Regions from separate parts of the Priestia sp. FSL W8-0001 genome, predicted to be linked through region 4. Evidence: riboswitches for the same ligand, from Rfam matches in the RefSeq annotation. Region 4 holds a riboswitch; each other region holds the start of a gene.
The links. A riboswitch is a leader RNA that binds a small molecule or an ion and turns the genes downstream of it on or off. The one in region 4 is predicted to bind S-adenosylmethionine.

Region 1: linked by a shared signal. The riboswitch ahead of MKZ18_RS06215 (hypothetical protein) and the one ahead of MKZ18_RS13960 (5-methyltetrahydropteroyltriglutamate--homocysteine S-methyltransferase) in region 4 are both predicted to bind S-adenosylmethionine.
Region 2: linked by a shared signal. The riboswitch ahead of metK (methionine adenosyltransferase) and the one ahead of MKZ18_RS13960 (5-methyltetrahydropteroyltriglutamate--homocysteine S-methyltransferase) in region 4 are both predicted to bind S-adenosylmethionine.
Region 3: linked by a shared signal. The riboswitch ahead of MKZ18_RS13000 (MetQ/NlpA family ABC transporter substrate-binding protein) and the one ahead of MKZ18_RS13960 (5-methyltetrahydropteroyltriglutamate--homocysteine S-methyltransferase) in region 4 are both predicted to bind S-adenosylmethionine.

Annotation. Positions count from the first base shown of each region.
Region 1 covers NZ_JBBPAL010000001.1:1,182,435-1,190,218, forward strand. Annotated here, with positions in the region: gene lepB (signal peptidase I) at 1-2, opposite strand, end outside; gene MKZ18_RS06205 (LapA family protein) at 610-933, opposite strand; gene MKZ18_RS06210 (M48 family metallopeptidase) at 1,120-1,863, opposite strand; SAM riboswitch class I at 2,130-2,231, shown strand; gene MKZ18_RS06215 (hypothetical protein) at 2,300-2,548, shown strand; gene MKZ18_RS06220 (hypothetical protein) at 3,139-3,411, shown strand; gene MKZ18_RS06225 (hypothetical protein) at 3,408-3,683, shown strand; gene MKZ18_RS06230 (MFS transporter) at 3,771-4,946, opposite strand; gene MKZ18_RS06235 (NCS2 family permease) at 5,062-6,363, opposite strand; gene MKZ18_RS06240 (sensor histidine kinase) at 6,537-7,469, opposite strand.
Region 2 covers NZ_JBBPAL010000001.1:3,565,293-3,573,076, forward strand. Annotated here, with positions in the region: gene MKZ18_RS18730 (gamma carbonic anhydrase) at 1-307, shown strand, start outside; gene MKZ18_RS18735 (phosphatase PAP2 family protein) at 546-1,076, shown strand; gene MKZ18_RS18740 (glycosyltransferase family 4 protein) at 1,097-2,245, shown strand; gene metK (methionine adenosyltransferase) at 2,283-3,485, opposite strand; SAM riboswitch class I at 3,620-3,737, opposite strand; gene pckA (phosphoenolpyruvate carboxykinase (ATP)) at 4,010-5,602, shown strand; gene MKZ18_RS18755 (DUF2584 domain-containing protein) at 5,633-5,875, opposite strand; gene MKZ18_RS18760 (alpha/beta hydrolase family protein) at 5,937-6,719, opposite strand; gene MKZ18_RS18765 (ABC transporter substrate-binding protein) at 6,895-7,784, shown strand, end outside.
Region 3 covers NZ_JBBPAL010000001.1:2,430,920-2,438,703, forward strand. Annotated here, with positions in the region: gene MKZ18_RS12960 (M56 family metallopeptidase) at 1-627, opposite strand, end outside; gene MKZ18_RS12965 (BlaI/MecI/CopY family transcriptional regulator) at 624-1,043, opposite strand; gene MKZ18_RS12970 (DUF2922 domain-containing protein) at 1,108-1,320, opposite strand; gene MKZ18_RS12975 (DUF1659 domain-containing protein) at 1,337-1,558, opposite strand; gene MKZ18_RS12980 (hypothetical protein) at 1,679-2,128, shown strand; gene MKZ18_RS12985 (L-lactate dehydrogenase) at 2,188-3,138, opposite strand; gene MKZ18_RS12990 (methionine ABC transporter permease) at 3,155-3,820, opposite strand; gene MKZ18_RS12995 (methionine ABC transporter ATP-binding protein) at 3,822-4,835, opposite strand; gene MKZ18_RS13000 (MetQ/NlpA family ABC transporter substrate-binding protein) at 4,848-5,666, opposite strand; SAM riboswitch class I at 5,750-5,863, opposite strand; gene MKZ18_RS13005 (YjcZ family sporulation protein) at 6,022-6,141, opposite strand; gene MKZ18_RS13010 (GNAT family N-acetyltransferase) at 6,227-6,691, opposite strand; gene MKZ18_RS13015 (DinB family protein) at 6,810-7,103, shown strand; gene MKZ18_RS13020 (hypothetical protein) at 7,343-7,501, opposite strand; gene MKZ18_RS13025 (AlbA family DNA-binding domain-containing protein) at 7,687-7,784, opposite strand, start outside.
Region 4 covers NZ_JBBPAL010000001.1:2,620,774-2,628,557, reverse strand. Annotated here, with positions in the region: gene MKZ18_RS14005 (spore germination protein) at 1-573, opposite strand, end outside; gene MKZ18_RS14000 (hypothetical protein) at 591-815, opposite strand; gene MKZ18_RS13995 (secondary thiamine-phosphate synthase enzyme YjbQ) at 950-1,351, shown strand; gene MKZ18_RS13990 (hypothetical protein) at 1,675-1,800, shown strand; gene MKZ18_RS13985 (C40 family peptidase) at 1,831-2,496, opposite strand; gene pfkA (6-phosphofructokinase) at 2,815-3,774, shown strand; gene MKZ18_RS13975 (universal stress protein) at 4,089-4,487, shown strand; gene MKZ18_RS13970 (NAD-dependent protein deacylase) at 4,500-5,231, shown strand; gene MKZ18_RS13965 (hypothetical protein) at 5,262-5,504, opposite strand; SAM riboswitch class I at 5,744-5,844, shown strand; gene MKZ18_RS13960 (5-methyltetrahydropteroyltriglutamate--homocysteine S-methyltransferase) at 5,925-7,052, shown strand.

The DNA.
Region 1 (7,784 bases), 1.4 Mb from region 4:
AATATAAGAGCACCTTCTTTTTTTAAGTGAATCGTTTTGTTAAATCAAATAGAAAGAATAAAGAACAGAATTGATTGTACCATTGTTAGCTAAAGATTTCCATTTGTATATGCGTGTTATTCATATTTTCATAGGAGGGAAGACGCATGCAATGGGTCGTGATTTTCACTCCGGATTGCTCGCTTTCCGCAGGGTTCGGTCTGAGCTTCTTCGTAAACTGCGGGATCTCAGAGCACTCGCTAGTCCTGCAGGAGTCTCGCATCTTCCGTTTCAATCACGGGCTTCTTGAGTAGGAGGGAAACTACGTATCTCTATAAGTGTTTGGGTGTGGAAGAAGGACGAGCGCACGCAACGAGTCGTGATTTTCACTCCGGATTGCTCGCTTTCCACGTGGCTCACGCCTGCCTTCCTCGTCATTGCGTTTCTGCGGGGTCTCAAGCCGTCTTGGTAATTCCGTAGGAGTCAAACATTTCCCATTTCACTCACAGGCTACTGACATAGCTAATACACCCTTTATTATAATAATTGGTTATAAGGGGTAAGGAGGAAAAACAAAAAACCCTGCCCTCCCGTAGTGTTGGGAAAGCAGGATTTTAGTATATCTCTATATTAAGCTGATGGTTCACCTTGTGTTGATAAAGGTTTTTCTAGATCAGCTTGTGGTTCTGAGTGAGTGGCTAGTTGCGTTTCTAGTTCGGCAATTCGTTTTGTTTGTTGCTTGTTTTTACTTTTAAGCTGAGTGATTTTAACAAAGCTTAGTGAAGCAGCGACGACACCACCGAATACAGCCGATGTTAAAATAATTAAAATAAGTGGCCAGTCTTGTGAGCCAAAGACATAGTTAAATTGAACTGGCTCATTGTTGATGACAGCTAAGATAGCAATAATAAGAGCGAAAATAAGACCTAAAATGAAAAAGCTTTGTCCTTTCATTAGGTGCACATCCTTTCTGAAGATAGATAAAGGAGCAAAATTAAATTTTATACTACCTTTACATATACTTAACCTATATTATTCAACTATAAACATTTTTTATTATAATTAAGTTTTAACAAAACACAATATGCAAAAACACCCGTCCTTTGTGTAGTTTAGGATGGGTGTTTTGCTGTTAGCTGATTAGAATGCTTGTAAGCTATTTTCTTCTAACCATTGTTTACGCTCTGCTGCATCTTCAAATAATGAGTCTGCATCTGTAAATTGTGAAGCAATCACATATTCAATTGTTGTTAATGGTGCTAGAAGTAGACGCCAGTTCAATACTAGCTCACCGTTTTCCATCGTTGCATATGTATCTTGCAGTTCCTTCCACGCTACAGAGTCAGGTGCATCTGCTGCTTGTTTTTTCACTGTTTTTAGTGCTTCGCTGAATTTTTCATTTGCTCGTCCTTGGTACCATTCTGTTAAAAGGTTTTGAATTCCCTCGTTTGTTTCTTGTTCAGACCAGGATGATGGCACTGTTGCGATAAATTTAGCACGGAACGTCATCTCAGGTTGCTCCACATTATCACGAACGATGTTTAAGCGGTACTGACGACCTAAATACGAAAATTTGTCATCGTTTTCAAAAGATGACGTCTTTGCTTTAGGTGCAGCTGGCGTTTTGTTCTCAGTTTTTGCTTTTTCGGCTTTTTTAGCAGCTGGTTTTTTTGCTTCGGTTGGTTGATTACCACCGTTAAGTTGTTTTAAAATCCAAGTCGCTTTACGAGAAATAACAGAGCGAACGTTGTGCTCGTTTAAGCCTCGTGGGATAATTACGGTTACCCCTTCATTGTCACAAATTTGGACCGTAATATCGGTTTTATTTGGAACGACTTTAATTTTGTAGTCAATTGTTTGATTGCCAATTTGATACGTATACATATAGTTTTTCGTGCTCCTTTCTACAAATCTTCATTTTATAAGCAAAGGTAGAGTTTGGTCAAATGAAAGAATAATCAGAAAATTATCCAAGGATTTAATTAAAGAATTACATTACGTTTTTTTTGTTAGTTTTTACGTAAAGAAAGGAAAATATTCTCGCTTTACTATGCATAGGTTAAAAAGAGTGACAAAACTGAAAAAAAGAAAAATTTAAAAAATACTCTTGCTAAATAGGAGATATTTGGTATAATGAAATCTAATTTAAAAAGTTATCACGAGTGGACGAGAGATCTGGCTCTATGACTCCACAGCAACCTACCAACGTAAGGTGCTCCTACCAGCAAAGCATTAGCTTTGGGTGATAAGACGGGTGAAAGCTCATTTTGCATCTAAAGCAAAATGAGCTTTTTTGATTTTATTAGAAGGAGAGATACGGATGACACAAACGATTATAAAGAATCATGAAGAAGTGCTAAACGATGTATTAAATCAATTGAAGGAGATTAATGATTTTACCTGTAGAAAGCTTGAGACGTTTTACGAAATTGTAGTAAAGAGCGGAAGGGATACGTATGCCATTGGAATTGACTGCAAAGTTATTGAGGGCTACACAGAAGAAGGTTTAAAAGAAGCTTGTATAGCAAAATTAAAGCGAGTTGGATGGCTGAAAGGTACATACGCTTAAGGTTGTATTCATATCAATTGCAGTCTTGTCTATAATCATGATAAGATGCTTATCTTCTCTCTTTTCTTTTTTCGTTGAAAAGAGATGATATTTGTCGAAATTTTTACACAAAATAACCGTTACAACTTGGTTGGAATTGTGGTAAGGTATAAAACAAGAATATTCTAACAATTTTAAAAGGAGGCTGAACATGGAGCTGTTAATTGAGCACGGAAATGACGAAGGTAGCGAACAATTTATTGATCGCGTACTAGACTTCTTAGAGGACGACGAATAAAAGCCTAGAAGATTGCTTCTGGGCTTTTATTCGTCGTAAACGTAAATGTATTGTAAAAGAGAAAAAGAGCTTATATTAAGTCAGAAAAGCATTATAAGCTTAAGGGTTATTTTATTAAAGATTGCTAAACTTTCGCCATTTCCCCCTTCACGTAATGAAATCTTATGGTATTTACTTTTTAATTTGAGAATGTGCTATTTTCGTCAATTTTATTTCCAAAGCAATAAAATTGACGAAAATGGTAATTTTTATGTTATGGATATATAGGAAATTAATTGTAATGGATGTAGAATTAAAAAGGAGGGGGAATTATATGAACGAGCTTTTTATAGCGGTGTTAGCACTTTTCTTACTATGTTTATCAGCATGTAGCAATTCACGGGAACAATTAGTGAGGGAGTTTAGTAAATATAAAGAATTAGAAGGATTAGACGTGCTGTTACAAACAACTCCACAACCTGTTGCAAACTCTTTATTAGCTTTTTATGAAACAATCGATCATAAATTTGGAGTGGTAGAATTTGATGGAGATAATAACTTAAAATCGGAAAAGAGAATTGAAAATATTACAATAAGTACACGGTGAAATTCTTAGATGATAAAGAGGAAGCAGTATACATTGAGCAAGTTGAATTTTATAATGTGACGTTAGATGAGCTTTTGAAAAAACAGTCAAGCACTGAACAAGTAGCTGAAGATAAATCAGAGAGCGAACTATATGAAGAAGAGAAAGAAGCTGATGATTTAAAAGCTCCTTCTGATCCCGGTTTCGTTGTTGGCCTCATCTTAATAGTGAGGAGCGTCTTTTTAGATTTGGGTGTGCTTTCAATTCAACTATACTGTTGGTTATCGGTTTAGGTACTATGGTGTTTTATGATGAAATCGTCCAGGTATTTCAAGCGATAAGAAAAGACTTTAGCCAAAAAAGCTAAAGTCTTTTCTTAGTTAAGAGCTAGGTGTTATTTCTTTGGGTGAATAGTCGAGTGCAATATGACGTTGAAGCAGAAGGAGCGCACTGAATGTTAATACAGCTCCAATTAAAAATGGATACATGCTGTTCAGTTCAAAAGCAAAGGCTCCCATCAGAGGCCCGAAAATCCTTCCTAAGCTATCCATTGATGAATTAATACCTGAAGCTGACCCATAGCCGATATTCGTTTTAAGGGTAATCAGAGCGAGTACACAAGGGCGAATAAGGGCATTGCCGGCTGTGAAGATGCAAAGGAAAACCGTTGCGTTAAATAAATTGGATGAAAATAAAATGGATGCAAATCCGACCGCTGAGACAATTAAACCAACAGCAATTAGCTTTTTCTCATTTCCTTGCTTAAATCGCTGTAAAACCCCGCCTTGAATAACAGCTTGCGTAACGCCACTGGCCATAAACATCCAGCCAATCATGGTAGGGGTTACATCAATGCGTTCGATTTGAAAAAATTGAAAAGTTGCTTCAAGGCCAGCTAGCGTAAACGTTCCAAAAAAGGAGAGTAAATATAAATACTTCATTGCGCCTTTAAAATCCGTGTTGAAATCTTGCAGCGTAGTTTTCTTTTCCTGAGAGACGCTTTCTTGCTGGAGCGATTCCGGTAATGCAAAGAAAGCATAGGTCGTCATAATTAGTGCCAATATCCCTGAAATGGTAAATGGGAAAAATAAGCTCACGGACGATAACAGTCCACCTAATGCTGGTCCAAAAATAAAGCCAAGCCCGATTGTCATTCCTAAAAGGCCCATTGCTTTTGTGCGATTTTCTTCCGTGGTAATATCAGAAGCGTAAGCGAATGCACATGGAATAACCGCTCCGGCAAATAAACCTCCAAGAATACGTGATATGTACATCAGAACGAGTGAGTCATTAGCGAATGAAAAAATAAAGAAACTAGCGCTAAATCCGATTAAGCCCGTAAGAAGAACGGGTCTTCTACCTTTTCGGTCAGATAGACTTCCCCAAAATGGAGCGATCAAGAAAGATGCGATAGAATAACTTGCCATTAAGAGTCCAAGGTTAACTGAGCTAGCTCCAGTTATGCGAATGACTTCTGGCACAATCGGAATAATAATGCCGAATCCGACAAAAATCATAAACATGATAAACATAAGCGTGCCAAGCTGTTTTTTCATATGAAGCTCCTTTCAATGAAGACGTTTTCTGTATATTCAGTATACCAAATAACGAAAAGGATTCCACTTAAATCCAACGTATCTCAAATAAAAAAGCGATGCATAAGCATCGCTTTTAGTGCGGTAAAAACACAAGTTGATATAAGAATAAAACAGCAAATACATAAACAAGGGGGTGAACCTCTTTTGCTTTACCTTTTACAATCTTCATTAGTGGATGTGAGATAAAACCTAGCGCAATTCCAGTTGCAATGCTTGATGTCAGAGGCATTGTTAAAATAACAAGAAACGCAGGGAATGCTTCATCAAATTCGCTCCAGTTAATCTTTGCAATAGAGCCCATCATTAAGCTACCTACAATAATTAAAGCTGGAGACGTAATCGCTGCAATGCCTGAAACGGCGCTTACAAGCGGGCTAAAGAACGCAGCAATAATGAATAAAAGAGCTACGGTTACGCCAGTTAAACCTGTACGTCCACCTGCAGCAACACCAGCTGAAGACTCAATGAAAGCAGTTGTTGGACTTGTTCCAAACATTGCACCAATTGATGTACCAAAAGAATCTGCAAGAAGAGCTTGGCGTGCTTTTGGCATATGGTTATCTTTCATTAATCCTGCTTGTTGTGCTACACCAATCATCGTACCTGTTGTATCAAAAATGGTTACCAGTAAGAAAGAAAATACAACAGCATACAAACCGTGCTGAATAACGTCACCAAACGCAGTTAGCGGATTTGTAATTAGAAGTCCTTCTGGTAGAGAAGGGGCAGACACAAACCCTTGGTCAAATGAAAGCTGACCTGTGAAAAGCGCGATAACGGCTGTAATAAGCATACCGAAAAACAATGCCCCGTTGATATTCATTGCATATAGCGCAATGGTAATGGCCAATCCCACTAAAGTGAGTACAACGCCAGGAGATTGAAGATCTCCTAAGCCTACAAGGTTGGATTCGTTTGCGACAATAATACCTGCTGAACGAAGGCCGACAAAGGCGATGAAAAGGCCAATACCAGCTGTAATTCCATGTTTTAAGTTGCCTGGAATGGCTTCGATTAATTTCTCACGAAACGGCGTGAGCGACAAAATAACGAAAATAATACCTGCGACAAACACGGCCGCAAAAGCAATTCTATAATCGATGTTACCGTGTGAACCGACAACAGAGTATGCAAAATATGCGTTTAATCCCATACCTGGCGCAATTGCAATTGGATAATTGGCGGCAAGTGCCATCCACAACGTACCAATAACGGCTGAAATGATGGTTGCCATAAATACTTGATCAAACGGTACACCTGCATCTGATAAAATTACAGGGTTTACAACCACGATATAAACCATTGTTAAAAACGTAGTAATTCCAGCTAAAACCTCTGTTTTAGCATTCGTGTTAGCTTCTTGTAACTTAAACATAAGTACCTCCAAAAATAACGAACATTAAAAGCAACATGATATATAATATTCGTTTTTAGAGATAAATGCAAGCCGTTTAATTAAAAAAGAATATTATTTTACCTATGATTTCACAAGGTGGACTTTTGCCAGCGTGTATCATTAGTTTGTACGATTGCTAACAAATTAAAAGGCTATACAACAATTGGAAACTTCAGTTTAACGGTTAAACGCTGGTGGTAATAAAGATAATCCAGATAGCCGTTAGAGTGCCGAACTAGCTCATGAATGACAAACGTTCCAAGTCCTTCATGGCTTCCTGATTTGGTGGTTTTGTTAAACTGTTTGAATAGTTGATCCTGCAGCTCATTAGAGAGTGGAGGTGTGGAATTGGTCACTTCCAGTATATAAATTCCACTTTTAACTAGAGATTTAATACAAATATACTTCTCGTCTGTGCACCGTGCCGCATCAAAGGCATTTTCCAAAAGGTTTACCAATAGGTTCATTTGATTAAGCTTTGTGATAGGAAGCTGTGATAACGGGTTTTCAAACTGAAAGACTAGCTCAATGTTATCTTGGGCTGCTTGTTGTTTCCATTGATATAGCATGGAAGCGATATGTCCGCTTTCGCCTTGCATGTATGTATTGGTGTTCTGAAGTGCATCCACATATTGCTGCATATATGCATTGGCTTTTTGATGTTGCTTACTATCCATAAGGTAGGACACGGCGCTAATATGCTTCATAAAATCATGTCGCTCAGCCCGAATTTGTTGGAATACTTCATTTACTTTTGAGAGTTCAGCTGATGCTGAAAGTTCGCGTTTACTAATCGAGAATAGGTAATTATGTCCGCTTGCGATTTCAAAATAGTACATCAATAGCACAGCCAGTAATAGTAGGAGTAGTAAAGGTGAGTTAGTACACCACATGCCGCTGACTATACAAATTGAGAACGTGCATGAAATCCACGAAATAGGATGGGTAAAAGAAACTCGTTTCATGTACACATATACGCTGCTCCACATGACTGTACAGATAAATATGATGGTCCAAGTGGATAATGGTTTGAAGAGTAAAACAGCTGTGGTACATAGAGCTGTTATTAATAAGAGATATTTCATACAAACAAGCTCCTTTAGAAGTAATGTTGCTGTAATAGGTCTAAGTTTCCTTTCGTAATAAGTGCCGTTTGACTGGTTTGTTGAAACGAAATGGAATAAGAGTGTTTCGTATGTAATTAAAACCAAAAATGTAGAGGTTCAGCTTCCTCCCCGCGAAAAGCGAGTGTCCGTAGCGTAATAGAACGAGCTTGTTCTTACAACCTAGTGATGTTGAAGAAATAATGTTTCGTCTTTGAGAAGGGATTATTTCGTTATGTTCCAGCTCCTTCTTTGTTGAATTCCCACTTTCTTTGCCGAATTCCTTCTAGTTTTGTC
Region 2 (7,784 bases), 940 kb from region 4:
CATTGAAGATGATGTAACAATCGGCCATCAAGTTATTTTACATAGCGCACTTATTCGCAAAAATGCGCTGGTTGGAATGGGCTCAATTATTTTAGATGGAGCAGAAATTGGAGAAGGTGCATTTATCGGAGCCGGTAGCTTGGTCCCACCCGGTAAAAAAATCCCACCTCATACACTTGCACTAGGTCGCCCTGCTAAAGTTGTCCGTGAATTAACAGATGAAGATGTAAAAGATATGAACCGAATTCGCACGCAGTATGTTGAAAAAGGACAATATTATAAATCAATTAACCCGATTAACAGCTAATGCAACAAGCAGTGGTCAATGCCACTGCTTGTTTTTTTGTGTAGCGGCCTTACTTAGTATGCACTAAATAAATCCACACATTCTTTACACAATATTAGCACTAGCTCTACAAATATTTCTTACAATATAACATAGCGACTATACATTCGTTGAGAAACAAAAACATATAATTTTTTAACGTTTCATCGTCACCGATTACTTTAGCTATGAACATAATGGGCTTAAAGGAGGTTGCTATATGCGAACAAAACTAATTCGTCAAGTTTATGATTGGGAGTGCCACTTATTTCAAATTGTGAATAAACATTTCGACTTCAAGCCTCTCAACACTTTTTTTCGTACGATTACACATATCGGTGGTGCAACTTCAATGATTGGCCTAGCGCTACTCCTCATGCTATGTATTGATCGTGCATCTTTACCGCTTGCTTACGCATGCGCTTTATCTCTAGCAATCAGCCATATCCCTGTGGCGATTACCAAAAAAATTTATCCAAGAAAACGTCCTTACCTTCAATTAAAAGAAACAAAAGTATTGGATAATCCTTTACAAGATCATTCATTTCCATCTGGACATACAACAGCCATTTTTTCGTTTCTAGCACCTATCATGATTGCGGTACCTGTTTCAATTTTATTTTTATTTCCACTTGCTTTTTTAGTAGGAGTTTCGCGGATTTATTTAGGACTCCATTACCCTACTGACGTATTTGCAGGCATGTTGTTAGGTATACTCTCTGGAATTATCGGTCTACAGTTGTTCTACTAAATCAAAATGGAGGTGGTAGGATGAGGATTGCATTGATATCAGATACGTTTTCTCCTGAGATCAACGGAGTCGCAAAAACATTAGAGCGCTTTACTTATTATTTATCTCGTCAACGAATTGACTATGAGGTTTTTGCACCTGAATCATCGTCCCGCACATTTAGTCCATTATCCATTAATCATTCATTAAGTATACCATTCTTTCTTTATCCACAATGTCGGTTTGCCTTACCGAATGTTATAAAGATGAAGAAAAAAATAAAGGAGTTCAATCCTACAATCATGCACGTTGCTACTCCTTTTTCAATGGGACTTAGTGGCATTCATGTGGCTAAAAAGCTTAGTATTCCTTTAGTTGGTTCTCATCATACTGACTTTGAACACTATCTTCCAAGCTACAAGTTAGGACACTTATCCCCTCTTCTATGGAGATATATGAAATGGTTTTACGAACCGTTTGAAGAGATTTTTGTTCCCTCTCTTGAAACAAAAAAGCAGCTCTTAAATCAAGGCTTTAAATCTATATCTATCTGGTCTAGAGGAGTCGATCATCATTTATTTCATCCCTACTACGATAAATTTGATATCCGCATAAAATACAATATAAAAAAGCCTTATATCTTAACATATGTTGGACGTTTATCTCCTGAAAAAAACGTAGCATTTTTATTAAAGCTATCTCGCTTACTTCCCGACCATTTACGCCACCAAGTACAGTGGCTTATTGTTGGAGGTGGGCCTAGCAAGGAAGCGCTGCAGCAAGAAGCGGGTGAATCCATTACATTCATCGACTTCTTAGAACATGAGCGTTTAGCTAAACTATATGCAGCTTCCGACCTATTCATATTTCCTTCTGAAACGGAGACCTTTGGTAACGTTGTATTAGAAGCATTGTCCTGCGGTACGCCTGTCATTGCTGCTAATGCAGGGGGAGTAAAACATATTGTTAGCAATGAGAAGAATGGCTACCTCTGCACCCCGAATTCACTTGAAGAATTTATTGAATCCATTTGTACTTTGTTAGAGTCCTCCCAGCTTCGACTAAGGTTTGGAGACGCTGCTCGTCGCTATGCTCTTACGCAATCTTGGGATTCTATTTTTGACCAATTACTGCTTCGCTATGAAGCAGTCACTACTAAATCAAACAATGGGTTAGAATTTGTTCAATAAAAAAAGTCGCTATCTCTTTTGAGACAGCGACTTTTCATTATTTAGCTAAAGCTTCAGTTTTTAAAGCTTCTGCTTTATCAGTGAACTCCCAAGGAAGCTCAACATCAGTACGACCAAAGTGACCGTATGCTGCTGTTTGCTTATAAATTGGGCGTCTTAAATCAAGCATTTTAATGATACCAGCTGGACGAAGATCAAAGTTGTTACGTACTACTTCAACTAATACTTCTTCAGTTACTTTACCTGTTCCAAATGTATCAATAGAGATTGAAACTGGCTGAGCTACACCAATGGCATATGCAAGCTGAACTTCACAACGATCAGCTAATCCTGCAGCTACAATATTTTTCGCAACGTAGCGTGCTGCATATGCTGCTGAGCGGTCAACTTTTGTTGCATCTTTACCAGAGAATGCGCCACCACCGTGACGAGCATATCCACCATAAGTATCAACGATAATTTTACGACCTGTTAATCCTGCATCACCTTGAGGACCACCAATTACAAAACGTCCTGTTGGGTTAATGAAGTACTTCGTGTTCTCATCGATTAATTCTTGTGGAACAACTGGATTGATTACATATTCTTTTAAGTTACGTTGAATTTGCTCTAACGTTACTTCTGGATGATGCTGAGTTGAGATAACGATTGTATCAACACGAACTGGTTGATTGTTTTCATCATATTCAACCGTTACTTGCGTTTTACCATCTGGACGAAGGTAAGGTAAAATTTCTTCTTTACGCACTTCTGTTAAGCGACGCGCTAACTTATGAGCTAAAGAAATTGGTAACGGCATTAATTCTTTTGTTTCATTACAAGCGTAGCCAAACATTAAACCTTGGTCACCAGCTCCGATTGCTTCAATTTCTTCATCAGACATTGAACCTTCACGAGCTTCTAACGCTTGGTCTACACCAGCAGCGATATCTGGAGATTGCTCACCGATTGCTGTGATTACTCCACAAGTATCCGCATCAAAACCATATTTTGCACGCGTATAACCAATTTCTTTGATTGTATCACGTACTGTTTTTTGAATATCTACATAAGTAGATGTTGTGATTTCACCACTTACTAATACTAAACCAGTTGTTACGCTTGTTTCACAAGCAACACGAGCATTTGGATCTTCAGCTAAAATAGCATCAAGAATTGAGTCAGAAATTTGGTCACAAATTTTATCTGGATGTCCCTCTGTAACAGATTCTGACGTAAACAGACGACGTTGTGTTGACATCGGTTTTCCTCCTTTAAATATGATACATTGTGATACGGTACTCATTCCCTTATTGTGGTTCATTTACATTTTTTCAATATAAAAAACCTTTCCTTGTATCGAGGAAAGGTATCAAGTTCTGCATAAGCCTTTCACTCTTATCGATCAAGGTTTATTCCCTTGCATCAGGTTAGCACCTTATCACCTCTATGGAAATGGGTGATGGTTGCTGGGTTTCATAGGGCCTGTCCCTCCACCAGCTCGGGATAAGAGAGTATCCGTTCAAGGACATATCATACAGGAAAATGCTCTGTTATGTCAATAACATTCCTATGAAAATCACTTAAAGGTTGTATTTTCCTCCCCTATTATTTACAGAAACCTTTCACTAGTAAGATCATCTCACAAAAACGTTTTATGCTCTCTAAAACAAAAAAATTCGCAACATTTTAACATTTTCATTCGAATAGTATAGACTATTTAAAGTAATGTGTTATACTAATTGTACATTTAAACATCATTTTAAAAAAAGGAAGGTAGTGCACATGAGTACTGTTAATATGTCTATTGAATTAGCCAATCTCCTGGAATCTGAAAAAGTGAATCACCAACTATCTGTTTCTCAATTAGTCGAAAAGATTTTAGAGCGACAAGAAGGCGTATTGACTTCTACAGGTGCTATTCAAGTTGAAACAGGAAAATATACGGGGCGTTCCCCACACGATAAATTCATTGTAAGCGATTCCTTAACATCTCATACTGTTGAATGGGGAGATGTGAATCAACCGTTTTCATCTGAACGATTTGACGCGCTTTATAAAAAAGTATTAGAACATTTAAAAGAACAAAATGAGCTATTTGTGTTTAACGGCTATGCGGGCGCCGATGATAAATATCAGCTTCCAATCCAAGTCGTAAATGAATACGCATGGCATAATTTGTTTGCTCACCAACTATTTATTCGTCCAGAAGACACGAAGCTAAAAAGTGATGCTGAATCATTCTCAATTGTATCAGCTCCTACTTTTAAAGCTGTTCCAGACATTGATGGGACAAATTCAGAGACATTTATTATTATTTCATTTGAACGAAGAGTTGTTTTAATTGGTGGAACGGAATATGCAGGTGAAATGAAAAAATCTATTTTCTCAGTAATGAATTTCCTACTTCCTCAAAATAATATACTTCCTATGCACTGCTCAGCTAATGTTGGCAAAGAAGGTGATGTTGCACTATTCTTTGGACTATCTGGCACCGGAAAAACAACATTATCAGCTGACGCTACCAGAAGACTAATTGGTGACGATGAGCACGGTTGGTCTAGTACAGGCGTATTTAACATTGAAGGCGGTTGTTATGCAAAATGCATTCAACTATCAAAAGAAAAAGAGCCTCAAATTTTTAATGCCATTCGATTTGGAACAGTTTTAGAAAATGTTGTGATTAACTCGAATACTAGAATTGCAGACTATAATGATAATAGCTTAACAGAAAACACTCGTGCTGCTTATCCAATTCAAGCAATTGATAACACAATCTTACCGAGCGTTGCAGGACATCCTACGGCAATTGTTTTCTTAACCGCAGACGCATTTGGAGTTTTACCTCCAATTAGCAAACTAACAAAAGAACAAGCAATGTATCATTTCTTAAGTGGGTATACAAGTAAACTTGCGGGAACAGAGCGCGGAATTACTGCGCCACAGGCGACGTTCTCTACTTGTTTTGGTGAACCATTCTTACCTCTTCCACCTACAGCCTATGCTAAAATGCTAGGTAAAAAAATTGATGAGCATAACGTAAATGTTTATCTTGTGAATACGGGATGGACTGGTGGAGAGTATGGTGTTGGAGAGCGAATGAAGCTAGTTTACACACGCGCAATGGTTCAAGCAGCGTTAGAAGGAGAACTCATTAGCGTAGATACAGTTCAAGATCCTATCTTTGGACTTGAGATTCCTGCACATGTTCCTGGTGTCCCTGATGAAGTACTTCAACCAGTAAAAGCATGGAAGAATGCAAATTTATATGAAGAAAAAGCTCATCAATTAGCACAAAAGTTCACAAAGAACTTTGAGCGCTTTGCAAATGTAGCTCCAGAAATTTCACAAATGGGCGGACCGATTATTTCAAAATAATGAAAAGCCGGAATTTAATTCCGGCTTTTTTTAGTTTGTGGAGTGTAGCTTTATTAACTCGTATGTGACAACGGTTTTATTTTGCTCTAACTCAAGCTTTTTAATAATACCTGTCCCAACGCGTTCACCATTCTTCGTTTTATGAATACTAAGCGGAACCTCAAGAGGGTATAAGCGGTAGCCTTTTTTTTCAATTTGAAATACATTATCTACTACTCGCTTCTCATTTCCTTTTGTAACAATCATCGTATTTAATTCTAGTGGCATTCCCATCCTTCTTACCTCCCTTTCTTTTCCTCTATTGTACAATGCTTTTTCTATGCTGGCATATCTTTTATTTTGTTTTCATCCATTCAGTTAAATTTTTCACTGTCTCTCGGTTTTGCTTCGGAGGAAACGCATGAGGAAATCCATCAAAGTACCAGCTTTCCACGGGCTTCCCATGTTCACTCAGCATTTTCTCTAATTGATATGCATGCTCAATTGACACGTTTGCATCTTCTTTTCCATGTATTAACAATGTCGGTATACTTAGCTTATATGCCTGAGTTAGCGGTGAACGCCATTCATACCTGTCTGGATATTTCGAAGGTGTCCCACCAATGACCCTTTTCATCATACGCCTTAAATCTGTTCGCTCTTCATAGGTAAGAATCATATCCGTTACCCCTCCCCATAAAACAAGCGAACGTGCTGAACTTTTTTCAATGGCAGTAAACAAAGCCATTACGCCTCCTCGCGAAAAACCAAATACATGGATTCGGTCTTGATGAACTCGAGGGTAATTGACAAGTAAGTCATAAGCTGCAAAAGCATCGTAACGATCATCTCCCCCAAAATCTTCGTTTCCTTCTCCACCTTGATTCCCTCGATAAAATGGAGCCATTACAATGAATCCTTGAGATGCGAATTGAATTAGCCTCCCTGGTCTCACAGTACCTACATTTTTTATGCCACCTCTTAAATATAAAAATCCATCATATGTACCTTCTTCTTTTGGTTCCGCTAACATCCCCTTAATTTTTAAACCTTGACACATATACGTCACAATTGACAACGAAATGCGTGGATTGGGAGATGGAAAAGGATATTGACTAATAATAGTTCCGTCCTTCATAAAAAACCCTCCTTATCATTCAATCGTTTTTAACCAGGCGTTCACACTATTTTATCCATTATCATATATTATTGTAGAAAAAGTCACGCTATCAATCCTACTCCACATATTGGCCTATTACTATGTTTCATCATAATTGATTTACAATCTTATTTTAACGTTAGGAGGAAATACCATGCGAAAAATAAAATGGCTGCTGTCCATCATCACTATTTGTATTTTAACCTTCACTTTAATGAGCTGTGGTAAACAAAGCTCAATTGAAACTGTTCGCGTAGGAGAAGTAACAAGATCCATCTTTTATGCTCCCCAATATGTAGCTATATCAAAAGGTTTTTTTGAGAAAGAAGGACTAAACGTAGAATTAAAAACTACTTGGGGCGGAGACAAAACGATGACTTCCCTTTTATCCGATGGCATAGATGTTGCATTAGTTGGTTCAGAAACTTCAATCTATGTCGCTGCACAAGGTTCTGATGATCCCATTATTAACTTTGCGCAACTAACGCAAACGGATGGCACATTTCTAGTAGCACGTGAAAAAGTTGATAACTTCTCATGGGACCAGTTAAAAGGAAAAACATTCTTAGGACAGCGTAAGGGTGGCATGCCACAAATGGTTGGAGAGTACGTCTTAAAAGAACATAATATTGACCCTAAAAACGATCTAACACTTATTCAAAATATTGATTTTGCTAACGTTTCAAGTGCTTTTGCATCTGGAACTGGCGACTATGTCCAACTATTTGAGCCAACGGCCAGTATTTTTGAAAAAGAAGGAAAAGGTTACATTGTTGCTTCTTTTGGTGAAGAGTCAGGAAAGGTTCCATATACAACATTCATGTCAAAAAACAGCTTTTTAAAAGAAAATCCTGAAACTGCTGAGAAATTTACAAGAGCTATCTATAATGCACAGCAGTGGGTTGATACGCACAGTGCAAAAGAAGTTGCTGAAGCAATCGCTCCTTATTTTGACGACACATCAATCGATACAATTGAAACCGTTGTTGAGAGATATAAAACCCAAGATTCATTTGCTACTAACCCAGTGTTAGATAAAGAAGA
Region 3 (7,784 bases), 190 kb from region 4:
ACTTCCAATTGGAAGTGTCGAGTCTAGCGAATCAATCGCAGCACGGTCAGCTAACAGTTCACTTATTAATTTGTAACGTTCATTGCTCCACTTCAGCACAGGAAGATACCACAGTGCAGATGCACACAATGATAACAGAAAAATTTTCAGTGGGTCTTTATTACGCCTATGAAATTGCTCATGATATAACACTGCTTCAAGTTCTTTTTCATTTAACAGATTAACTAAATTTGTTGAAACAACAATTTGAAGCTTCACAAATCCTTTCGTTAAAGCAAATGGACGGGTAGAATTAACAACAACGACCCCTTGATAAATATCTTCATCCTTGCCTATGTAACGAGTTAAGCTTGATACTTTACTGACTTTAATTTGATGATAAAATTGGTACAAAAGCCAAAACTGTCTAGTTAGCTTCCAGAAAACAAGCAAGAGGGTATAAACCACAAACCCATATAAAACATACTGTGCCCACTTCCAACCAATATGTTCTACAGCGTGATAGCATAGAGTAAACACATTTAAATGATGATGTGGGTCTATGAGATAAACCGTCATTTGTACAAGCAGGCTAATGGCTACTAGTATGGATGCGTAAAAAAGAACAACAGATTGCTTTTTATTCATATTTCTTCGCTCGCTTTTAACTTTTTAATTTTCTGTTCTAAAAGCAGCAGCAGCTCTTCATCTGCTTCTTCTACTGCATCTAACATATGACTCACAGCCAAGAGTCCAAATTCATCAATTAATTCAGACGTTAATTCCTTAGATTGCCCTTCTAAAAATTCCTGCTGTGACAGCACAGGTTGATAAACAGAAACTCTCCCTTTTACATACTTGTCCAACAGCCCTTTTTCTACAAGACGATTCATAACGGTCATAACCGTATTGAAGTTGACTATCTTATCTTTTTCAAGAGCAATTTGCACATCTTTAATTGTCATTTGTTTTCCATGCCATATACATTCCATTACCTTTGCTTCTAGAGGTCCAAAAAAACGATTCAAGCCACTTTCTTTAAACTTAAACTGTTGAATCTTCATAAAAAAACCACCTCACACTACTCATTGTAGTGCGGAGGTGGTTTTTGGTCAAGGCAAACCATGTTTAGATTTCAAATTCCGTTACGTTACGCTCAATGATCTGTGCACCCTTTTTTGATGTAAGTGTTCCACCATTTGATGTGAACACATTGCTTGCTAAAATCTGATCCATAGCTGCGCTGATTTCAGAAGCTTCAAGCCCTTCTTTCGGCTGCTCAATTGAAATACCCACTGTTTTTTGTTCTAAGTTCAAAAACTGCATTGTTAATGTTTTCATTTAGCTCCCCCCTTTATTATTCACTTACAAGCGTATATGTTACGACTTCTGCGACTTCAACAAGTGGAAGTAACTGTAGACTCGCAATGGCTTCACTTGCTGTTAGCAACGCATCAGGTGAAGAAGCTATTGCAATATTTGGGTATAGTTTTGATTTTAAAATCATCGTTCCATCCTCCTTATCACCGTTGTGAAATGTCATGCGAAGCTGGCTTTTTTCCTGAATTTTTTCTGCCATCCTTCATTCCCCCTTTCGCCTTATATATAGAAATCTAAATAGGACGGAGGGATGATAGATACAAAAAAAAATCTCCTTTATAATAAAAGAAGATTGTGATAGAGAAAGAGGATTTTAACTATGAAAAGATGGATTTCACTGCTTATTTTTTTACTCGCCTTTCCCATTGCTTCACACGTCTCAGCAAGTAACCATCACGTTGATGAACAAAAACTCGGGCCGTTTTATTACACAGTATACAATGATACATCCTCTCAAAAGTGGGACATCGGCGTATTAAACCATGAAGAAAAAACAAATATTTCTGAAACAAAGCTTAACAACGAAGGGCTACTTTTATTTAAAGAAACCATTGATGAATTAGCAAAGCTCTCTATCCAACTTGGTATTGCTTGTATTGTGTTAATTGGGATCATGCTTTTCTTTATTTATCGGCTGTTAAAGAGAAAGCGTTTATTTTTGCGTATTTCCCTTTTAGCCTCTAGTGTTGCTTTTATCTTTTTGCTTGTTACAACCATAGAAATTTTCAAAAAGACGGAGCAGGCAAAAACCTTATTTTATTTAGTATGAGTTATGTATGTACGACAAGCTATCGTTAAAAAGCACGCTTTTCAGAAAAGCGTGCTTTTTTAGTGCTGTATTTTTTGAGAACGTATTTCAGAAATTGCTGTTTGAATAATGTTTGCTGAATATTCCAGCTTACGATGTTCTTCTAGTGATAAATGAAGAGGAATTCGTTTCTCAATTCCTCCTTTTCCAATAACAGATGGAATACTAATAGCTACGTCATGTAAGCCATACTCTCCCTGCAATATCGTAGAAACTGGAAAAACAGCTCGTTCGTTACTGACAATGGCTTTGGTTAGCTGTGCAATCGCGTTTCCAATACCAAATTCCGTATTTCCTTTCAGCCAATAGATTTCAAAACCTAGTTTGATCACTTCTTTTTCAATTTTTTCTTTATCTAAAATAGACTGCTCATGTTGGTAGTAATCTTCTAGTTTTTGTCCAAAAATTGTTGAATGTGACCATAGTGCAAACTGCGAATCGCCATGTTCACCAAGCATATACGCATGAACGTCATGTGGCTTTACCTTGAGTTCATTTGCAACAACTCGCCGAAGACGTGAACTATCTAATAAAGTTCCTGTTCCAATTACACGCTCTCTTGGCAATCCAGACAAACTCCATACATGGTATGTAATAACATCACATGGATTTGTGGCTACAACGTAACAGCCTGAGAAACCAAGCTCTTTTAGAGTTGTAACTACTTCCATAATAATAGGTGCAGTTGCTTTTAGTTCATCAAGCCGCGTTTCACCTTTTTGAGGTCTTGGACCGGCAACGCTTATAATAATCACATCTGCATCTTTAATATCGACCAATCCACCTGCATATACGTTTGTAAACCCAGACGCTGTGACAGTTGCATCCTGTAAATCAAGCGCGTCACCTTCCGCTTTTTCCTTTAAACAATCCACAAGTACCAATTCTTCTATTGCTTGCTGATTAACTAATGAAAAAGCTGTCGCTGAGCCAACATTGCCACATCCAATAATTCCAACTTTCCTTCCCATGAGCAACCTACCTCTCTTACCCTTCTCTTTTTAATCTCTTAGCTAGCTGGCTACCAAACGATTGAATCAACTGTACCATAATAATTAATACGAGAATAGTTGTGTACATCACTGTTGGTTCAAAGCGTAAATGCCCATATTGAAAGGCGATATCTCCAAGCCCACCAGCACCAACAAGGCCTGCCATTGCAGTAGCACCTATGAGACCAATTGTTGCAATAGTTAATCCTAAGATAATACCAGAACGCGCTTCTCTTACAACAACGTACCAAATAATTTTTGACGTTGAAATCCCCATTGATTGATATGCTTCCACTATTCCTTTATCAACTTCTAACAGCGCAGACTCCATTAATCTTGCAATATAAGGTGCGGTATAAACCACAAGGGGAACAATTACGCCTTGTACACCAATGGTTGTTCCAGCAATAAGCTTAGTAAATGGTAGAATGAAGAATAATAGAATAATAAATGGAATCGAACGAATAATGTTGATGATCCAGTTCAGAACTTGGTATAACCATCTGTTTTCTGACTGTCCACCCTGTCTAGTTACAACAAGTAAAATCCCAAGCGGTAAACCAATCAAGATGGCAATAACTAATGAGATACTTGTCATGGTTAACGTTTGAAGGAAGCCTTCCCAAATAACGTCTCCCCACTCTACAAAAAATTCAGCCATCTTATTTCCACTCCTCTACAATAACGCCTTCACTTTCTAAATATCCGATTGCTTCTTCATAAGCTTCCTTATCTCCTCTTAAATGAACAAGCAGCTTTCCAAGCGTTTCATTTTTTAACTGTTCAATTCCACCGGCTAAAATACTTGGTAATACATCAAATTTGCGTGAAACCATCGCAAGCGCCGGTTCATTGGACTTTTCACTTCCTTTAAAATAAAGTGATACAAGCTTACCAGTTTTACGATATTCTGTTTTTAAAGCTTCTGGAAGATTAAATGCAGATTCTGAACCAATAAAACGCTTAGTTGTTGGATGCTGTGGATGAGTAAATATATCCACTACTTTTCCTTCTTCTACGACTCTTCCATTTTCCATCACTGCTACGCGATCACAAATACGTTGAACAACGTTTAATTCGTGCGTAATTAGAAAAATTGTTAAGCCTAATTCTCGGTTAATTTTTAATAGTAACTCCAAGATAGCTTCCGTTGTTTCTGGATCTAAGGCACTTGTGGCCTCATCGCTTAATAAAATTTCAGGCTCATGCGCTAACGCTCGTGCAATGGCAACACGCTGCTTTTGACCGCCAGATAGCTGAGACGGGTAGTGATTAACTTTATCAGACAACCCGACAATTTCTAAATACTTCTCTGCGCGCTTTTGAATGGTTTCTTTATCAATGCCTTCTAGTTTTAGAGGAATTGCAATGTTTTCATATACAGTTGCTGTTTTTAATAAATTATACCCCTGGAAAATCATCCCGATTTTCCGGCGTGTCTTTTGAAGATCCTGCTTTGAAAGAGTCGTTAGGCTTACACCATTAATGAATACTTCTCCAGACGTTGGTTTTTCAAGTAGATTAACACAGCGAATCAGCGTACTTTTCCCCGCACCGCTATATCCAATTACTCCGAACACCTCTCCTTTTTCAATAGTCAAGGACACGTCTTTCACAGCCTCCACTTTCTTGCCGTTGACTTCATATGTTTTGGAAGTCTGCTTTAATTCAATCACGTTCACCACTCCTTAAAATGCTGGGACAACTGAGCCGTTAAACTCTTCTTCAATAAATTGACGAATTTCATCTGAATGGAAGTATTTCTCTAGCTGTTTTACAACTTCATCATCTTTATTTTCCGTACGTACAACAACGTAGTTTGGATATGGATTGTTTTCAATTTCTTCATGGAAAATGGCATCATCATTAATTGTTAAACCTGCACCCATCGCAAAGTTTGTGTTAATTGCAGCAGCTGCTACTTCACCTAATTGAGATGGAATTTGTGAAGCTTCTAGCTCAACGATTTCAAGATCCAGTTTATTTTCAGCTACGTCTTTTTTCGTTGCTTTTTCTTCAACGCCTTCTTTTAATTTAATAACTCCAGCCGCTTCAAATAGCTTTAACGCACGATATTCATTACTTGGATCATTTGGCACAGCAATTTTGTCACCTTTTTTCAGTTCTTTTATATCTTTAATGCCGTCTGCATAAATACCCATTGGAAACGCAACCGTTTTAAACGCATCCTCAATTTTATAGCCTTTATCTTTTACCTGTTGTTCTAAAAACGGTAATGTTTGATAATTATTTAAATCTAAATCACGTTCATCAAGCGCTGTGTTCGGTGTATTATAGTCGTTAAACGTTTTAATGGTAATCTCTAATCCATCTTTTTCTGCTAACTTCTTCACTTCTTCGTTAATTTGTTGATGAGGACCACCAGTTACTCCGATTGTAATTTTTTCTGTGCTCAAAGTCTTTGCTTCTTCTTTTCCGCACGCAGCCGTTACAATTAGTAGTGCTGACGCCAGTGTTAAACCTAGTACTTTTGTTGTTTTTTTCATTATGTCAATCGCTCCCTTTTCTTTTTTTCCATAAAAAAAACGCCTCTTGCAGATAAAGAGAAGCGATTTTAACCAATCCGCTTCTCTTATCTTTCAGTGTATAAAGATACACCGCAGGATTTAGCACCGTTACAGCACGATTGCTGATAGGTTGCCGGGTTTCATAGGGCCAGTCCCTCCACCACTCTCGATAAGAGTTGCTTTTTTATTCACTTTGTTATGATGGCTATTCTACAGGTAGTTTGTATATAGTGTCAATATTTTTTTAATTTTATTTTATAAAATTTTTTAGATTAGTTTTAATTTAAAGAAAAGAAGCATACAAAAGTCTCCTTTTGTATACTTCTTTTCTTTATTAATTCCAACAAACGCATCCTACAATAACAAGAAGAATAAACAGAACTAAGATTAAGGCAAACCCACTGCCGCCTTTATTATAGCCGTATCCTCCACAATAACCGCCGTAAAAACACATAACATACACCATCCTTTCTGTCTCAGTGTATGCACGCATCATCCTTTTGCTTGTCTAAACGCCCATTTTCTAAAAATATGTACCCTTAACTCAATATTTGTCGCAGTCGAATCATATCACGACATTGAATACCATTTTCATAGATTTCTTCTTCATAGTTATGAACAAAGTGATCAATTTCAATTCCTGTAATACGAAATCCACATTTTTGATACAACGCCAACTGCTCAATACTTGAATTACCTGTTGCAATTTCTACGCTTTTATATCCATAGTGCTTTGAAAGCTTTAAAGCTTCTTCCACCAATTGCTTTCCGTATCCTTGATTTCGCATGTTTTTCTTTACTACAATATTGACAATTTCCACCGTATTCGGCCTTGTTGGTAGCAGTACAACAAGCCCCACTAACTCACCATCTGCTCTTCCTGCAATGCATGTTCCTCTCTCAATATAGCCTGAAATAACCTCTTCTGATGGATCAGCTTCCTTTAACAACTCAATATGGTTCTTTGTTACTTGCAATATTTTTTCAAAACGTAAACTAGACATGGTATCGCCCTTTCTTCTTACTATTTTCGTTAAGCAAACTACACCGTATTTGACTGTTTCCCTGTTATAATTAAAAGATATTACTAGAAAAGAAACAAGTCTAAAGGAGGAATTATTTATGAATTTATTGTTATTACATCATTTAGAAACCGTTCGAAGTATTACGCTAAAAGTTTTATCAAGCGTAACTGAACAGGAATCGTTAGTAACTCCCGATGGCTTTTCAAACAACATTTTTTGGAATTTAGGGCAGATTGTATATATTCAAGAAAAGCTTGTTTTTGAGCTTGCTGGAAAGAAAAATCAATTGCCTGCCTCATATGAGCGATTATTCGCGGCTGAAACAAAACCTTCTCAATGGAAGGAAACACCTCCTACCTTAATTCAACTAAAAGAAGAGCTGATGACTTAAACTGAGCGTATTAAAGAATTCATACCCGCTCATTATGATTTGAAGCTAGCCAAGCGGTTCACTAATAAAGCTGGCATTTCGTTTGATCACGTTGGCAGCACGTTCTTGTTTAACTTTTACCATGAGGGAATGCATGTTGAAACAATTAAACAAATTAAAAAAGCTATTCAAGAAAAAAATCCTAACAATTATTAGGATTTTTTTCTTGAATAGCTTACCCGTATATCTGGTTAAAATCTCTATATTTGTGTTACCCCTACTGTTAATATGTATGTTTCATTTACCACAAACTTATCTACTGCTTCTTTTTGCTGCTCGAAATGATAATAAGCAGCGCACACCCCTCCCAATCCTGCTAGCGCTAACACAATTAACAGAATGGACCCAACCTTTTTCATGTTTCATTCTCTCCCCTATGTCTCACAAAGTCTGATATAAACCTTTGTAACATCCCCTTTTGTTTGAAAGGTTTATTCAAGCGAGTTTGAGGAATAACCACTATTCCCCTCACTCTATTTGATGGTACCATACCTTTTTCAGAAAATGTATAAATGTTCTCAATTGTTAAAAAATAGTCATTTTTTTACTTTGATTGATAAAAAGATTGCATAAGAAAATGAAGAGCTTTGTTTTTAGAGAGACCAAACGCGTTAATAATATAATCAACATATTGAAATAAAG
Region 4 (7,784 bases):
ACTGGGCGATTTCATAATCATGTCAATTGTTGTTGGTACTAATAGAGCAAAAGGTGAACCGTCTACAAAAATTGCAACTCTGCCTTCATTAATAGCAGCTAAGACGCGGTCAGGTCTTTCTGTATTTTGGACCTGTGGAAAAGGAGAATAAGGAGCTTCTTCGAGAAATTCTTCAATCATTCCAGAACCTTGAACATTATTAAGATTAATGTTTTGAAGTTTTTGGCGAACTTGATTAACGATATGAGGTTGACATTGCTTTTTATGAAAAACAATTGATGTTCGATGAAGCTGTTCTTCTCCAATGAAAACATCCTCGACCGTTAAGTTTGCATCACTTGCTCTTTGCCTTAATATGCCGATATTTTCTTCTGAATTTTCAATTAACGCAACCTTTGGACCACGCACAACTTTTTCGGTCGTTGGTTCACTCCACGTACGCTGTTTAGCTATTGTCATATTTAAAGAAAAAGCCGTTGTACGATTATGAATAAATAATAAAGGTTCTCCTTTAAAAAAAGCAGTGAGAGCTTGCTTGTACGTATAAACTTCACTGCTTTCAACAGTTGAGATAAAGGAATCCCAACGATCTAGCGTGTTGGCTGGTGATGAGGTTTTTGTTTGAATCGAATCATTTTTTCTGTTAATTGATTCAGCTTTTCGCTGTCTACAAGCCCTTGTAGATAAAGAATATAAACAAAATCAGTAGATGAAATCCATAGCTTTTTTGAAGCTATGTCACTGCTACCACCTGCTAATTCTAGAAATGTCTTAACAACGTACTCTGTATCTCGTTGAAACGTTGAATTGAGCAAGTCTTCATCACCTTTACATTATTAGTAATATATTGAGTTCAGTAGTAAAAAACAGTACGATAAAAAAGAATATATATTAGTCTTTACGAGTTCAATAGGTGTTATGCTAACTAATCGAAAAAGGACGTGAAAACATGCTACATTCATTTAAACTTCAAACGAGTAATCGCGATGAGATGATTGATTTGACAAGTCAAGTGGAAACAGAAATTAAAAAGCATCAAGTGAAAAGCGGAGTAGTCACCGTATATTGTCCACATACGACCGCTGGTATTACAATTAATGAAAATGCAGATCCAGATGTAAAACGTGACATGATTAGAAGATTTGACGAGGTATATCCTTGGATTGATGAAAAAGATCAGCATTTTGAAGGGAATACAGCTGCCCATCTAAAGGCAAGTACAGTTGGTTCTTCGCAACAACTTATTATTGAGAATGGAAATTTATTATTAGGAACGTGGCAAGGGATTTATTTTTGTGAATTTGATGGCCCTAGAAACCGTACATGGTATATTAAAATTCAAGCAGATTAAAAGAAGAGGCTGGGATATAAGTAATTCAGCCAATGATAAACCTGAACGATTGAGAGTTCCTCATCTTTAATCGTCCAGGTTTTTTTGTTGATTGTGAAAACAATGTTGGAAACAGGGCGGAAAGCGAGTGGCCGTAGCGCAATGGAACGAACGTGTTGAGACAAATCAAAGAGATGGGAACAGCTAGTGTTCCTCTTTTTGAAAATTTGTTTTGTTATATTCAACCCTCTTCTTTTAGCATGTCTTCTTTTTTTGATTTTTTGTTATAAAACAAAAGATAGATAATATATATGTTATATAACAGAAAAAGGGAGAGATCTTGTGTGGAGCAAATTACAATTAAACAAGAAACAGAACAAGAACAAAATGAAAAGACAAATTTTACGTGGGTAGATGAATATCCAACTGTATTAGATATTATTAATGAATACTATAGTTTTTGCCGTTAAAAAAGCCAACGCAAGTTGGCTTTTTGTTATTTAACGAATTCTTTTTGCACCAATATAACGCTTGCTCCAATAGCTATCTTTTAATGAAGCAACTGAAACACCTTTTGAAGATGAGCTATGTAAAAATTGATTGTTTCCCATGTAGATACCGGCATGGGAAGCGCCTTTTTGGTATGTTTGGAAAAATACAATGTCCCCAGGCTGTAAGCTTGTAACTCGTGTCCCTTTTTTATAAATCTCTGCTACAGTTCGAGGTAAAGTAATGCCAGCGCCCTGCTTGAATGTATAACTAATAAAGCCACTGCAATCAAATCCTCTAGGAGTTGTTCCACCCCAGCGATATGGTACCCCTACATACTGCTTTCCTTTATTAATAACTTTTGAAGCATTAAATGTAGAAGTCTGTGAAGAAGTTTTTACTCCAAGCTTTGCATATGTGCTTTTTCCAACAACTCCATCGGCAGACAATCCATTTTTACGCTGAAATGATTTAACTGCATTTGATGTAGCTGGTCCAAAATAAGTTGTTGTATTGCCAGTGAAATAACCTTTTTTCTTTAAAAGCTGCTGTAATTGCTGAACATCCTGATTTCTCATTCCTTGCTTTAATGTTTGATCACCTAGCGCAGCTTGGCTGACTAAAGGGCTAGCAAATAAAAAGCTAGCGAGGGTAAAAACCGCCACAAATTTCTTCATAATGGGCCTCCATCAATTTTTCATCAATTTTCGTAAAATAATCATAACACCTTTCGACAGATGGAAACGTTACATTTTCATTACAAAATATGAAAAAAATGAAAATTAGAGTGAGCAGAATGATGTGTTTTGATTTTGAGAAATAGAAAAAAATTGAATATTTAGCTGTTAATAACTAAAACATATGAAAATGTAAGGACATTTAAAAATAATAATAGAAATCTGTTGTGAATTACTACACAAATACTTTGTAGTCATGTAGAATGTAAAAATAGAATACAGTGTCAATTGATTTGACTTTTGATGAGGTGAAAAGTAATGAAAAGAATAGGTGTATTAACAAGCGGCGGTGATTCTCCAGGAATGAATCCTGCGGTTCGTGCTGTTGTGCGTAAAGCGATTCATGAAGGAATGGAAGTTTATGGTATTTATCAAGGATATCAAGGGTTAATTGAAGGGAATATTCGAAAGCTTGAAGTTGGTGATGTTGGTGATATCATTCAACGCGGTGGAACAATGTTATATTCTGCAAGATGTCCAGAGTTTAAAACAGAAGAGGGACGCCGTAAAGGTATTGAAAACCTAAAGAAGCATGGTATTGAAGGTTTGGTTGTAATCGGTGGAGATGGATCTTACATGGGAGCTGTTAAGCTAACTGAGCTTGGTTTTCCATGTGTAGGTATTCCAGGAACAATCGATAATGACATTCCAGGAACAGACTTTACTCTAGGTTTCGATACAGCTTTACATACTGTTATCGATGCAATTGATAAAATTCGCGATACGGCTACTTCACATGAACGTTCTTTTATTATTGAAGTAATGGGACGTAATGCTGGAGATATTGCTCTATGGTCAGGGCTAGCTGGAGGAGCTGAAACAATCTTAATTCCTGAAGCGAAAGATGAGTTCCAAGAAATGGTGGATCGTTTAAAGAAAGGCCAAGAGCGTGGTAAGAAACATAGTATTATCGTTGTTGCTGAAGGTGTAGCTACAGGAAACGAAGTAGCAAAACAGCTTGAAGAAGCTGCTGGAATTGAAACTCGCGTTACGGTTCTAGGGCACATTCAGCGTGGTGGATCACCAACAGCACAAGATCGCGTGTTAGGAAGTCGTTTTGGTGGCCGCGCCGTTGAGTTATTAATGGAAGGTAAAGGCGGGCGTGCAATCGGTATCCGTAAAAATGAAATTGTTGATTATAATATTATGGAAATCCTAGGTGAACCTCATCATATTGATGAGCGTATGTATCAACTATCAAAAGAATTATCAATCTAAACGATATAAAGGCGAGACTTCTTATAGAGGAGTTTCGTCTTTTTTTAGTTTCAAACCAGTACCTTCACAATGCTTACACTTTTTTGTGTAGAATATGCCAGGAATAATCATTACTTTCCCAAGCCCTTTGCAAAAGGTACATATCAGCTCAAACCCCATAATGCCATCATTCCTTTTATTTAGTATAGCATTTCTGTTTATTAGTATAACACAAAAGCGTAAAAATTTTTAGAAAATTTAATTTTTATATCGCTTTCTTCAATGGAATAAAAAATAGTAGAGCTGTTATAATTGATAGAAAAGGAGTGAAGGACATGTTTAAGCGAATTTTATTAGCTTCAGATGGGTCTGAACACGCTGCTAGAGCAGCTGAAAAAGCGGTTGCTTTAGCCAGATTAACTGATCGAAGCTTTGTTCAAGTGATATATGCAGTAGAAGGAGATAGTAGGTTAAACACGCTTGGAAAAGATGAAGCAAGAGAAAAGCGTATCCAAACAACACAAGAAGTTTTAGAGAAATCTGATATAGAGTATGAAATTACGTTTATTCATGGAGATGCTGCTAAAACAATTATTCAATTTGCTAACAACAATCGCTTTGATGTTGTAGTAGTTGGAAGCCGAGGCTTAAATCCAGTAAAAGAAATGTTTTTGGGGAGCGTGAGCCATAAAATTGCTCAACATGTGAAGATACCCGTATTGATTGTAAAGTAGGAGAGAGCGCCAATGAATATGCAAGTTGAAGAGTTAAAGAAACGAATTGGAGAGGCAAGTCGGATTTGTGTCTTTACGGGAGCGGGAATAAGTACAGAGTCGGGCATACCTGATTTTCGCTCGCAAAACGGATTGTATCGAAAAAACCTAGAATTTTCAGATGTGATTTCTACTTCTTTTTATCAGAACAATCCGGTACTTTTTTGGGAGCTATTTAAAGAGATTTTTCGTGTGAAGCTGCTTGATGAATATGAACCTAACTCAGGTCATTACTTTATAGCAGAATTAGAAGAAGAAAAGACCGTGCATGTGATTACACAAAATATTGACGGCTTGCATCAGAAAGCAGGAAGCACGAATGTATATGAAATTCACGGAACAATTAAGCGAGCACATTGTCAAAAATGTGGAAGTGAGTTTGGGTTAAATTTTCTAACCAAAGTTGAATTACCGAGCTGTACGTCGTGTGAAGAGGCACTAAAGCCCAATGTAGTTTTATTTGGAGATTCAATTCACTGGTTTGAAGAAGCTGTAGAGGCAGCTTTACAAAGTGATTTATTTATTGTCATGGGTTCATCTTTGCAGGTAACACCCATTAATCAAATTCCTTTATTAGTTAGAAAACATGGTCAGGTACCAATGGTCATTATTAATAAAGAGCCAACTTACTATGATTATGTGTTTGATAATCAAATACACCTCCCAATCGGTGAAGTTGTAACGGCTTTAAAGAGTGGGAAGTGAAAAAGCACGCTACGGGCAGCGTGCTTTTTTTTAAACTTCAAAATAGATAGCGAAGCAGAACACAGAAATGACCAGAAAAAACGCTGAATGCAACTTGCTTTCTTTAAACGTCAAAACAGCTTCAATAAATAAAAATAAACTTAGCATTAATTGAATGTATGGTAAATAAGCAATATAGTTGGTAGAATCACTGTTCTGAAAAGCGATTATTCCGTATACCACAGCTCCGATTAAAAAGGCATATTTTAATAGTTGTAATCCTTTAACTAACATCTTTGTGAGGTTCCTCCTTATTTAAAACCTAGGTCACATGATTATAACATATATTATATAGATGTAGACAACTAAAGTGACGCGATATGTTTGACCACGGTCTATCTTTCATGAACTCAAAAGGATATGAACCACTTCTGAATACTGAATAAAAAATTTTTTATTTCTGATTTTTCAAATTCCTTGTTGACAGACTAAGAAAGTAGGTGTAATATTTTCCCTAGTTAATTAATTGAATATTCTTATCTCGAGAGGCGGAGGGACTGGCCCTGTGAAGCCTCGGCAACAGACTGTTAAAGTACTGTGCCAATTCCAGTAGCAATTTGCTTGAAGATAGGAGAAGAACCAATAACGACTATTAACCTCTTCTTATCTTTAAGAAGAGGTTTTTTATTTTGAACAGAAAGAGGGAATAGAACCATGACAAAGACATTAGTGAAAGCTCCATTTAAAGCTGATCATGTAGGGAGCTTTTTAAGAACAACTCCTCTCAAAGAAGCAAGAGAAGCCTATACAAATGGTCAGATCAGTAAAACGACTTTAAAATCTGTAGAGGACCAGGAGATTGAAAAGCTTGTCCAAAAACAAATCGAAGTGGGACTTAAATCTATCACTGACGGAGAATTTAGACGTGCATGGTGGCACTTAGATTTCTTATCAGGTCTAGATGGTGTAGAAGAGTTTGAAACGGAGTATATTAGTCAATTTAAAGGTGCCAAAACAAAAAATAAAGCAATCAAGGTAGTTGGTAAAGTAGATTTCAACCATCATTATATGCTGGAACATTTTACATTTTTAAAAGAAGCTGTTGAACAATATGGTGATGGAAGCCAAGTTGCTAAGTTTGCTATTCCAAGTCCCAACATGTTATTCACTCGAATTCAAGAGGATACTTACTACAATGGGGATAGAGAACAGTTTTATCATGACACGGTAGTTGCTTATCAAAAAGCAATTCAAGCTTTTTATGATGCAGGCTGCCGCTACTTACAGTTAGATGATACTTCATGGATTGATTTTGTTTCTGAAGAACGTATAGATGCAGTTGTTGAGAAGCTGGGTATGGATGTAAAAGATATTATTGATACGAGAGTCAACTGCTTAAACGATGCGATTTCTAAAAAGCCGGAGGATATGGTCATTACGATGCACATTTGTCGCGGAAACTTTAGATCTACGTATATTACCAGTGGTGGCTACGATACTATTTCAGACGCAATTTTTGCTAACTTGCATGTAGATGGGCTTTTCCTTGAATATGATGATAATCGTTCAGGAGATTTTGAGCCATTAAAAAGTTTTACACGTAACAACCAAACAGTTGTATTAGGACTAGTAACATCTAAATTTCCTACATTAGAAGATGCAGAGGTTATTAAACAAAGAGTTAAAGAAGCGAGTGCATCTATTCCTCTAGAAAACTTGTCACTGAGTCCACAATGCGGGTTTGCAAGTACGGAAGAAGGAAACGAACTAACAGAAGAAGAGCAATGGAATAAAATTAGTCACGTCATTAAAATTGCTCAAGATATTTGGGGCGCTAACTGAAGAATAAGAGTTGTTTCTTAATTTTACATAAGAATCCAATTAGATCTTTCTTTTCGTTGTAGTAAAATTGGAAAAAGCTGCGTTTATAAATGATGCAGCTTTTTTTGTGTATTGATAGCGTAACTGCAAATTATCTACAGGTAACATAATATTTATTGGGTAAGATAGCGAACTGTCACGCTAAAGAAACGAAAGATTCTTGATAGATGTATTTATCTTGCAGAATGCTTAAGTTTCAGAGTTGACTCGCAATTGCCTTAAAGGTATTGTATACACACCAAATGTCGAATAGTTTATTTCTTCATATAATAAAAATAATCAGTGATAAGTAGTTTAAGGAACTCATACTGTAATAATAAGTGAAAATTCTGTCATTATCGAAATGTAAAAGCTGAATATGTGAAAGGAATGTTCTTATTGGGAATCAGGAGTAGACTAGGGTTGTTTTTGTTAGGCATTTGTTTAAACGCAATTGCATTCGTTAGTCTTATCATGGAATTGAGTTTAGTTCCCATTCACGCAAGAAACGCAGGTGATTACCTAACAGTATTTTTAAGTGAGATGCATATTTTTCTCTTTTTGATAGGCGTGATATGTGTTATTGTAAGCTTTTATATGCCTGTGAACAGTAAAAAATAGAAGTGTCTTTTATAAAAGGTGTAAAGTATTTATACTTAAGATTCGTGTTAGAACACTGGCTAAAAGGTTTGACGACACAGTTTTTTACATTTA